One region of the Streptomyces sp. NPDC046866 genome, then DNA from elsewhere that is predicted to be linked to it. Evidence: predicted binding sites of a transcription regulator. Region 1 holds the regulator's gene; the other holds the start of a gene.
What was found. Region 1 encodes HrcA, which represses chaperone genes, less so after heat shock. Its sites were predicted from a motif close to TTNGCACTCNGNNNNNCNGAGTGCNAA; they were not measured.
Positions count from the first base shown of each region.

Region 1 (5,316 bases):
CCGCAGAAGTCCGTACCCGCCACCTCGACCACCAGGTCGGGCTCGGCCGGCACCTCGGGCACGGGCACGGCCTTGGCGCGCTTCCACGGCGGGGTCAGGTCGGGGGAGTACTCACGCATCCGGCCGACCTTAGGAGAGCCGGCGCGCTCAGACGCCCGACACGCCGAAACGCGCCGACAGTGTGTCGCGTTGCGCACGCACGAACGCCGCGTCCACCACCGCCCCGTGCCCCGGCACGTACAGGGCGTCCTCCCCGCCGAGCGCCAGCAGCCGGTCCAGGGCCGCCGGCCACTGCCCCGGCACCGCGTCGGGCCCCGCCTGGGGCTCGCCCGACTCCTCCACCAGGTCCCCGCAGAACACCGTCTCCCGCTCGCCCGGCACGAAGACGGCCAGGTCGTACCCGGTGTGGCCGGGGCCCACGTTGGCCAGCAGCGCCTGCACTCCGCCCAGTTCCAGCGTCCATTCGCCCGACACCAGGTGCCGCGGCGGCACGAGCAGGTCGGCGGCCTCGGCGGCCTCCGCCGGGTCCAGGCCGTGGCGCACCGCGTCCCTGCGCAGCCCGTCGCCGCCCGCGAGGAGCTCGGCGTCCAGGCCGACGGCCCCGTACACCTCGGCCCCGGAGAACGCGGCCCCGGCCAGGACGTGATCGAAATGGCCGTGGGTGAATGCGATATGGGTCACGCGCCGGCCCGTCAGCCGCTCCGCCTCGGCCCGTACCCGAGCCCCCTCCCGGAGGCTCGAACCCGGGTCGACCACGAGGACGGAATCGTCGCCGACCACCAGTCCCACCGTGCAATCCCACACCGGGAGGCGTCTGCGGCCGGTCCGCCGCGTCAACCGCTCCCACCCGGCCTCTTCCCAACGTACGTCCATGCCGCGACGCTACCTGGCAAGGTCACCTGGCGGGCCGCCCTTGCTAGCCGTGTACTACCCGGCCGTACACTGACCGGGGGTTCTCTGGCACTCGTGCGACCCGAGTGCCAGACGCCACGGACGATCACCACGACGACCCGCATCACAGCTGGAGGTGTGCACGCGATGCTCAGCGAACGCAGACTCGAGGTGCTGCGCGCCATTGTCCAGGACTATGTCGGGACGGAGGAGCCGGTCGGCTCCAAGGCGCTGACCGAGCGGCACCGACTGGGAGTCTCGCCGGCCACCGTGCGCAACGACATGGCGGTGCTGGAGGAGGAGGGGTACATCGCCCAGCCCCACACCAGTGCCGGGCGCATCCCCACGGACAAGGGCTACCGGCTCTTCGTCGACAGGCTCGCCGGCGTCAAGCCGCTGTCGACGCCCGAGCGCCGGGCCATCCAGAACTTCCTCGACGGGGCCGTCGACCTCGACGACGTCGTCGGCCGCACGGTGCGGCTGCTCGCGCAGCTGACCCGGCAGGTCGCGATCGTCCAGTACCCCTCGCTGACCCGCTCCACCGTCCGGCACGTCGAGCTGCTCGCGCTGGCACCCGCCCGCCTGATGCTCGTGCTGATCACGGACACGGGCCGGGTCGAGCAGCGGCTCGTCGACTGCCAGCTGCCGTTCGGCGAGGCCTCGCTGGCCGATCTGCGGGCGCGGCTCAACAGCCGCGTGGTGGGCCGCCGGTTCACCGACGTCCCGCAGCTGGTGCAGGACCTGCCAGAGTCGTTCGAGCCCGAGGACCGGCCGACGGTGTCGACCGTGCTGTCGACGCTGCTGGAGACCCTGGCCGAGGAGGCCGAGGAGCGCCTGATGATCGGCGGCACCGCCAATCTGACGCGCTCCGGGCACGATTTTCCCCTGACGATCAGGCCGGTGCTCGAGGCGCTGGAGGAGCAGGTCGTGCTCCTCAAGCTGCTCGGCGAGGCCAACGAATCGGGCATGGCCGTACGGATCGGGCATGAGAATGCCTACGAGGGACTGAACTCCACGTCCGTCGTGTCGGTCGGCTACGGTTCGGGCGGCGAAACTGTCGCCAAACTCGGCGTGGTCGGACCGACCCGCATGGACTACCCCGGAACGATGGGAGCGGTACGCGCAGTGGCACGTTACGTCGGACAGATCCTGGCGGAGTCGTAAGTGGCCACGGACTACTACGCCGTACTCGGCGTGCGCCGCGACGCATCGCAGGACGAGATCAAGAAGGCCTTCCGCCGCCTCGCGCGCGAACTCCACCCGGACGTGAACCCGGACCCGAAGACGCAGGAGCGCTTCAAGGAGATCAACGCGGCCTACGAGGTCCTCTCGGACCCGCAGAAGAAGCAGGTCTACGACCTCGGCGGCGACCCGCTGTCCTCCTCGGGCGGCGCGGGCGCGGGCGGCTTCGGCGCCGGCGGCTTCGGCAACTTCTCGGACATCATGGACGCCTTCTTCGGCCAGGCGGCACAGCGCGGCCCGCGCTCGCGCACCCGCCGCGGCCAGGACGCCATGATCCGCCTCGACCTCGAGCTGGACGAGGCCGCCTTCGGCACGACCAAGGACATCCAGGTCGACACCGCCGTCGTCTGCACCACCTGCTCCGGCGAGGGGGCCGCTCCCGGCACCTCCGCGCAGACGTGCGACATGTGCCGCGGCCGCGGTGAGGTCTCGCAGGTCACCCGGTCCTTCCTGGGCCAGGTCATGACCTCGCGCCCCTGCCCGCAGTGCCAGGGCTTCGGCACCGTGGTCCCGACCCCGTGCCCCGAGTGCGCGGGCGACGGCCGGGTCCGCTCCCGCCGCAGCCTGACGGTCAAGATCCCGGCCGGCGTCGAGAACGGCACCCGCATCCAGCTCGCGGGCGAGGGCGAGGTCGGCCCCGGCGGCGGCCCCGCCGGCGACCTGTACGTGGAGATCCACGAGCTCCCGCACCCGGTCTTCCAGCGCCGCGGGGACGACCTGCACTGCACGGTGACCCTCCCCATGACGGCGGCGGCCCTGGGCACCAAGTGCCCGCTGGAGACGCTGGACGGCATGGAGGAGGTCGACATCCGGCCCGGCACCCAGTCCGGCCAGTCGATCCCGCTGCACGGCCGCGGCGTGACGCACCTGCGCGGCGGCGGTCGCGGCGACCTGATCGTCCACGTCGAGGTGCAGACCCCCGCCAAGCTGGACCCGCAGCAGGAGGAGCTGCTGCGCCAGCTGGCGAAGCTGCGCGGCGAGGAGCGGCCGATGGGCCAGTTCGCGCCGGGCCAGCAGGGCCTGTTCAGCCGCCTGAAGGACGCGTTCAACGGCCGCTGAGCCGCAGGACCGCAGCTGCGGGCCCGGTCCGGGGACATGCCCCGGCCGGGCCCGCGGCGCGTCCGGCCGCCTGCGGCCGGACGCCGAAGGGGACCATGCCAGGCGAATGCGGTGATTCGGCCCCGTGGGCGGGACGTGGCACGATGCACAGCATGTCCTCGGCAGCGAACGGTCTGACCCGGTACCCGATCGTGCAGGCACCCATGGCGGGCGGCGCCTCCTGCCCGGCGCTGGCCGCCGCCGTGTGCGAGGCGGGCGCCCTGGGCTTCCTCGCCGGCGGCTACAAGACCGCCGACGGCATGTACCAGGAGGTCAAGCGGCTGCGTGCGCTCACCCGCCGCCCGTTCGGCGTGAACCTCTTCATGCCGCAGACCGGGCACGCCGACCCGGCCGCCGTCGAGGCCTACCGCGGCCAGCTGGCCGGCGAGGCCGGCTGGTACGACGTCTCCCTGGCCGAGGAGGACACCCTCGGCACCAGCGACGACGGCTACGACGCCAAGCTCGCGATCCTGATCGAGGACCCGGTCCCGGTGGTGTCGTTCACCATGGGCTGCCCCACGCCCGCGGTCCTCGCCTCCCTGCGCAAGGTCGGCACGTACAGCATCGTCACCGTCACCTCGGTGGACGAGGCCCGCGCCGCCCAGGCGGTCGGCGCCGACGCGGTGTGCGTCCAGGGCGTCGAGGCGGGCGGCCACCAGGGCACCCACCGCGACGACCCCCAGGCCGACGGCACGGCCCGGGTCGGGCTGCTCGCGCTCGTGGCGCAGGTACGGGAGGCGGTGGCCCTTCCGATCATCGCGGCGGGCGGGCTGATGCGCGGCTCGCAGATCGCGGCGCTGCTGGCGGCCGGCGCGGAGGCGGCCCAGCTCGGCACGGCGTTCCTCCCCTGCCCCGAGTCGGGCGCGCACCCGCTGCACAAGAAGGCGCTCACCGACCCGATGTTCCCGCACACCGAGCTGACCAGGGCGTTCTCCGGGCGCCCGGCCCGGGGCCTGGTGAACCGGTTCATGCGGGAGCACGGCCCCTACGCCCCGGCCGCGTACCCGCAGATCCACCACATGACCGCGGGCCTGCGCAAGGCGGCCGCCGCGGCCGGCGACCCGCAGGGCATGGCCCTGTGGGCCGGCCAGGGGCACCGGCTGGCGCGGGCGCTGCCGGCGGGCGGGCTGGTGGAGGTGCTGGCCGCGGAACTCGCCGAGGCGCAGAGCGCGTTGAACGACATGCAGAAGAGGAGTACGTCATGACCGCCCCCGTGTTCGTGGTCGAGGAGGTGCCCGCCGGGCCCCGGTTCGTCCTGGACGGCCCCGAGGGCCGGCACGCGGTCTCCGTGAAGCGGCTGAACCCGGGCGAGGCGGTGGTCCTCACCGACGGCCGCGGCGCATGGGCCGAGGCCGTCGTGGAGGCGGCCGAGGGCAAGGACCGGCTGACGGTGGCGGTCTGCGCCACCGGCCACGAGCCGGAGCCCGAGGTGCGGATCACCGTGGTCCAGGCCCTGCCGAAGGGCGACCGCGGCGAGCTGGCCGTGGAGACCATGACCGAGACCGGCGTCGATGCGATCGTGCCCTGGCAGGCCGCGCGCTGCATCACCCAGTGGCGCGGCGACCGCGGCGCCAAGTCCCTGGCCAAGTGGCGCAGTACCGCCCGCGAGGCGGGCAAGCAGTCGCGCCGGGTCCGCTTCCCGGAGGTGGCCGAGGCGATGAGCACCAAGCAGGTCGCCGCGCTGCTCGCCGAGGCGGACCTCGCGGTGGTCCTGCACGAGGACCGCGCCCACCCGTCGGGAGCCCTCGCCACCGCCGAGCTCCCGGCCAAGGGCTCCATCGTCCTGGTGGTCGGCCCCGAGGGCGGGGTCTCCCCCGAGGAGCTGGCCGTCTTCGCGGAGGCGGGCGCCCGGCCCTTCCGGCTGGGCCCCTCGGTGCTGCGGACCTCCACCGCCGGCACCGCGGCGGCGGCCGTGCTGCTGGCCCGGACCGGCCGCTGGTCCTGAAAGGCGCCGGTCCCGGAGAGCCGCCGTGCCCGAAAGGCGGGCCCTGGCCCGGGCGTCGGCGGATACGATGCCGGAGCTGATCAACGTCGACGTCGGCGCACCGCCCGCGTCACCCACGGAAGGCGAAGCAATGGCCGGGG
Region 1 is NZ_JBEYXN010000009.1:27,989-33,304, forward strand. It holds gene AB0953_RS15705 (DUF3097 domain-containing protein) at 1-119, opposite strand, end outside; gene AB0953_RS15710 (MBL fold metallo-hydrolase) at 148-873, opposite strand; gene hrcA (heat-inducible transcriptional repressor HrcA) at 1,039-2,055, shown strand; gene dnaJ (molecular chaperone DnaJ) at 2,056-3,192, shown strand; gene AB0953_RS15725 (nitronate monooxygenase) at 3,345-4,436, shown strand; gene AB0953_RS15730 (16S rRNA (uracil(1498)-N(3))-methyltransferase) at 4,433-5,176, shown strand; gene AB0953_RS15735 (histidine triad nucleotide-binding protein) at 5,307-5,316, shown strand, end outside.

Region 2 (5,316 bases), on a different contig from region 1:
GGCTACGTCGAGGACGTGACCGACGAGCAGGTCGTCGAGGCCATCAAGATCCTCGCCCGGACCGAGGGCATCTTCGCCGAGACCGCGGGCGGCGTGACCGTCGGCGTGACGAAGAAGCTCATCGAGGACGGCCGCCTCGACCCGTCGCTGACCACCGTGGTCCTCAACACCGGCGACGGCCTGAAGACCCTGGAGGCGGTGGCCGCCGACAGCGGCCAGACCGCCACCATCCGCCCGAGCCTGGACGCGTTCCGCGCCGCCGGCCTGGCCTGACCACCCTCCCCGCACTTCCGGAAAGGCAGTAGCGCCATGAGCGTCAACGTCCGCATCCCCACCATCCTGCGCACCTACACCGGCGGCCGGGCCGAGGTGCCCGCCGAGGGCGCCACGCTGGCCGAGGTCATCGCCTCGCTGGAGGCGAACCACCCGGGCATCGCCGCCCGCGTCCTGGACGACCAGGGCAAGCTGCGCCGCTTCGTGAACGTCTACGTCAACGACGACGACGTGCGCTTCGAAGGCGGCCTGGAGGCGGCGACGCCGGACGGTGCGGGCGTCTCGATCATCCCGGCGGTCGCGGGCGGCTGCTGAGGTCGGCGCCTGAAGTGCGCACCCCAGAATTGCCCCCTCCGGCATTAAGCGGAGGGGGCAATTCTGCTTGGTTGGGCGCGGTAGAGTTGGGGAAGTCCCCTCCGCTGTTCTTGCCCGCCGCATATGAACGGGTCGCGTGAGGGTTGACATTGAGTCAATGTGCGCGCGCGGTATGGGGCTTTGGCGTGATATGCCGGGTCCGAGTTGCCCGGGTAAATGCCAAATTTTCATCTCATTTTGCGATTTCCGTGTGACCAGAATTCTCGTCGGATTGACCTGTTGCAGACAGCACCGGTGCAGATACATTCAGCCGCGGTCGAGGCGTTCCGGCGCAAGTTCTGACCCGGGACCGCGAAGTGCGGTCCTGCGCAAGGGCCAGTAATAGGGGAGTTAGGCATGGCTCAGGGCACCGTCAAGTGGTTCAACGCGGAGAAGGGCTACGGCTTCATCGCGGTCGACGGTGGTGCGGATGTGTTCGTCCACTACAGCGCCATCCAGATGGACGGGTACCGCACCCTTGAAGAGGGTCAGCGGGTCGAGTTCGAGATCTCGCAGGGCCAGAAGGGTCCGCAGGCGGACATGGTCAAGCTCGCCGTCTAAGCCCGGCGCGGTCGACCACCGACGCATACACGAAGGGCCCGCATCCCGGAGGAGGGGTGCGGGCCCTTCGTCGTGCCCGCGCGGCACGGCGGCGAGGTGTCGCGGACGGGGCGTCACGAGCGCGCCGGGTCGCGCCGCGGACGCCGGGCGTGCGCCCCGCCGGTCCGTGATGGCGCGAAGCCGCTTGCACTCGAGGAGGCCGAGTGCTAATCATTGGCGTTAGCACTCTCCGAGTGAGAGTGCTACTACACGGGACCGGGTCGGTGAGGCCCGCAGGGTCCGGCGGGAAGGAACCGCCGGGCACGCAGGCCGTCCGTCGCGGGCGCAGGCGCGGTCCGGAGCAATCCACCCTCCCCGCGCGCCTTGCGGCGCAGGGGGAACCCCAGTCCTGGAGGACCACTTCAGATGGCCAAGATCATTGCGTTCGACGAGGAGGCCCGGCGCGGTCTCGAGCGCGGCATGAACCAGCTCGCCGACGCCGTCAAGGTCACCCTTGGCCCCAAGGGTCGCAACGTCGTCCTTGAGAAGAAGTGGGGCGCCCCCACGATCACCAACGATGGTGTCTCCATCGCCAAGGAGATCGAGCTCGAGGACCCGTACGAGAAGATCGGCGCCGAGCTGGTCAAGGAAGTCGCCAAGAAGACGGACGACGTCGCCGGCGACGGTACGACCACCGCCACCGTTCTCGCCCAGGCGCTCGTCCGCGAGGGCCTGCGCAACGTGGCTGCCGGTGCCAACCCGATGGCCCTCAAGCGCGGCATCGAGAAGGCCGTCGAGGCCGTCTCCGGCGCCCTGCTGGACCAGGCGAAGGAGGTCGAGACCAAGGAGCAGATCGCCTCGACCGCCTCCATCTCCGCCGCCGACACCCAGATCGGCGAGCTCATCGCCGAGGCCATGGACAAGGTCGGCAAGGAAGGCGTCATCACCGTCGAGGAGTCCCAGACCTTCGGTCTGGAGCTGGAGCTCACCGAGGGCATGCGCTTCGACAAGGGCTACATCTCGGCGTACTTCGCCACCGACATGGAGCGTATGGAGGCCTCGCTGGAGGACCCGTACATCCTGATCGTCAACTCCAAGGTCAGCAACGTGAAGGACCTCCTTCCGCTGCTGGAGAAGGTCATGCAGTCCGGCAAGCCGCTGCTGATCATCGCCGAGGACGTCGAGGGCGAGGCCCTGTCGACCCTGGTCGTCAACAAGATCCGCGGCACCTTCCGCTCCGTCGCGGTCAAGGCCCCGGGCTTCGGCGACCGCCGCAAGGCCATGCTCGGCGACATCGCCATCCTCACGGGCGGCACGGTCATCTCCGAGGAGGTCGGCCTCAAGCTCGAGAACGCGGGCCTGGACCTGCTCGGCCGCGCCCGCAAGGTCGTCATCACCAAGGACGAGACCACGATCGTCGACGGTGCCGGTGACAGCGACCAGGTCCAGGGTCGCGTCAACCAGATCCGCGCCGAGATCGAGAACTCCGACTCGGACTACGACCGCGAGAAGCTGCAGGAGCGCCTCGCGAAGCTCGCCGGCGGCGTGGCGGTCATCAAGGCCGGTGCCGCGACCGAGGTCGAGCTCAAGGAGCGCAAGCACCGCATCGAGGACGCCGTCCGCAACGCGAAGGCCGCCGTCGAGGAGGGCATCGTCGCCGGTGGTGGCGTGGCCCTGCTGCAGGCCTCCGCCGTCTTCGAGAAGCTGGAGCTGGAGGGCGACGAGGCCACCGGTGCCAACGCCGTCAAGCTGGCCCTGGAGGCCCCGCTGAAGCAGATCGCCGTCAACGGCGGTCTCGAGGGCGGCGTCGTCGTGGAGAAGGTCCGCAACCTCCCCGTCGGCCACGGCCTGAACGCCGCGACCGGCGAGTACGTCGACATGCTCGCCGAGGGCATCATCGACCCGGCCAAGGTCACCCGCTCCGCGCTGCAGAACGCCGCCTCCATCGCGGCCCTGTTCCTGACCACCGAGGCCGTCATCGCCGACAAGCCGGAGAAGGCCGCGGCCGCTCCGGGCGGCATGCCGGGCGGTGACATGGACTTCTGATCGGCCCCTTCCGGCTGATCGGCTGTTCTCGAACCGAGGGCGGCACCCCCATCGCGGGGGTGCCGCCCTCGGGCGTCGTACGGGCCGGGCGCCAGGGCCGCCGCTACACCAGCCCGGCGGTGTCGAGCTCGAACCCGAACGGCTCGGGCACCTCCAGCGGCTTCCCGAAGGACACGGTCCTGCGGGAGCGGTCGCCGTGCTCGGAGGGGTCGGAAAAGCAGGTGACCTCCGACTCCTGCATGTCGACGACCAGGCAGACGGGGACCATCTGGCCGTACACCTCCAGCTTCTCCTCCCCGTCCGCGTCCTTGGCGGATACGGAGGTGAACTCGGCCACCAGGGACAGGGCGGCGGCGTCCGCGTGCCGGCCATCTGCCTCGAAGGCGCTCTCGTCCGCCACGAAGAGGTCGGGCCCATAGCCGCGCTCCGCCTGGGGAAACCGGAAGAGGAACGGCGCGATGTCAGGGGCGGAACGGCCGCCGTGCCCGGTCCCCGGAAGGGGTCCGCGCCGATCGGGTGACTTTGGTTCACTGGGGGGATGAACGACCTTTTCGTCAAGATCTGCGGCCTGAAGACCGCGCACGACGTCGACGTGGCCGTGGCCGCCGGGGCCGATGCCGTCGGGTTCGTCTTCGCGCCCGCCAGCCCCCGTACGGTCGGCGCCGCCGCGGCGCGGGAGCTGGCCGCCCGGGTGCCGGACGGGGTGCTCACCGTCGGCGTGTTCCGCGGGCAGACGGTCGAAGAGGTCCGGCGGCTGACCGAGGAGAGCGGCGTCCGGGGCGTGCAGTTGCACGGGGACGAGGGCCCGGAGTACTACGAGGCCCTGCGCGCCGAGGGCCGCACCCTGCTGCGGGCCACCGCGCAGCGCGTCGAGCGGTGCGGGGAGTACGGGGAGGACCTGCTCCTGATCGACGCCCCCGACCCCGGCTCCGGCAAGCCGTGGAACTGGGCCGCGCAGGAGTTCACCGCCCCGGAGGGCCACTGGCTGCTGGCCGGCGGCCTGAACCCGGGCAACGTCCGCGAGGCCGTGCAGACCACCGGCGCCTGGGGCGTGGACGTCTCCAGCGGCGTCGAGAGCGAACGCGGCGTCAAGTCCCCGACCCTGATCCGTGCCTTCGTGGAGGCGGCCCGGAGGTAGCGGCGCGCCGCCGCGACCCCCGTCCCCTGCCGGTCAGCGGCGGACGCGGGCGGCGATGGCGCGGGCGCAGGCCAGGGCCTCGGCGCGGGTGGTGTCGACCTCCAGGTCGTACGCCACGCCCTGGTGCACCAGGTCCGCCTGGGACGCGGCCATCCCCGCGATCCGGTCCCCGCGGGCGAGCTCCCGCCCGGCCGCGACCCCGCTCTCGCAGCGGACGCCGACCCACAGGACGTCCAGGTCGCCGAGGACCTCCAGCCACCGCTGCTGGGATGCCGCGCCGCCGAGGAAGACCTCGTCGACCACGATCCGGGCCCCCGCCCGGGCCATCGCGACGACCCCGCGGATCCAGGCGGCCTCCAGCTCCCGGAACTCCGGCCCGACGCTCACCACGCCGTCCTCGGCGAAGTCGATCCCGCCGTCCGAGGTCTGCATCGCCGCCGGCATGGCGTCGACGAGGGTGTCGGTGCCGAGGACGAGCCACGGGTCGGGCAGGACCGCCTGCAGGCACCGGGCGATCCCCGACTTCCCTGCGCTCGATCCGCCGTTGAGGATGATCATCCGAGTGGTCATCGGCCCACCGTAGAACCCCCCCTGGCGGGTCCCGCAAGGCCTTTTCGCCCCCGGGGCGGCGCTAGGCTGCGGGGCCGACGGGGGAGGGGATCCGGATCATGGGAAGACACCTGCAGGTGGCCGCTGCCTGCGCGGTGAGCGCCGTTGCCGTGCTGTACGCCGTGCTGAGCGTGAAGCTGGCCGCCGTGGACGTGTCCGCCGAGGCTGCGTGCAGCGCCGGCGGCTGCCCGCGCGGGCTGGGGTGGCTGGTGCTGTGGACGCTCGCCGCCGGGTTCGCGGCCGGCCTGCTGTGGCGGGCGGCCCTGAAGGGGCGGTCCCCCTACCGGTCCGCCGGCGGCCGGGCCGCGGCCGCCGTCATCGGCTTCGCCGCCCTGGTGCCCGGCTGGCTCGGCTTC
Region 2 is NZ_JBEYXN010000003.1:103,461-108,776, forward strand. It holds gene thrC (threonine synthase) at 1-273, shown strand, start outside; gene AB0953_RS06430 (MoaD/ThiS family protein) at 310-588, shown strand; gene AB0953_RS06435 (cold-shock protein) at 985-1,188, shown strand; gene groL (chaperonin GroEL) at 1,594-3,213, shown strand; gene AB0953_RS06445 (Uma2 family endonuclease) at 3,317-3,796, opposite strand; gene AB0953_RS06450 (phosphoribosylanthranilate isomerase) at 3,752-4,351, shown strand; gene cpt (chloramphenicol phosphotransferase CPT) at 4,385-4,921, opposite strand; gene AB0953_RS06460 (PQQ-binding-like beta-propeller repeat protein) at 5,020-5,316, shown strand, end outside.
Region 2: the regulator HrcA is predicted to act here: its motif matches at 1,372-1,398, upstream of groL (chaperonin GroEL).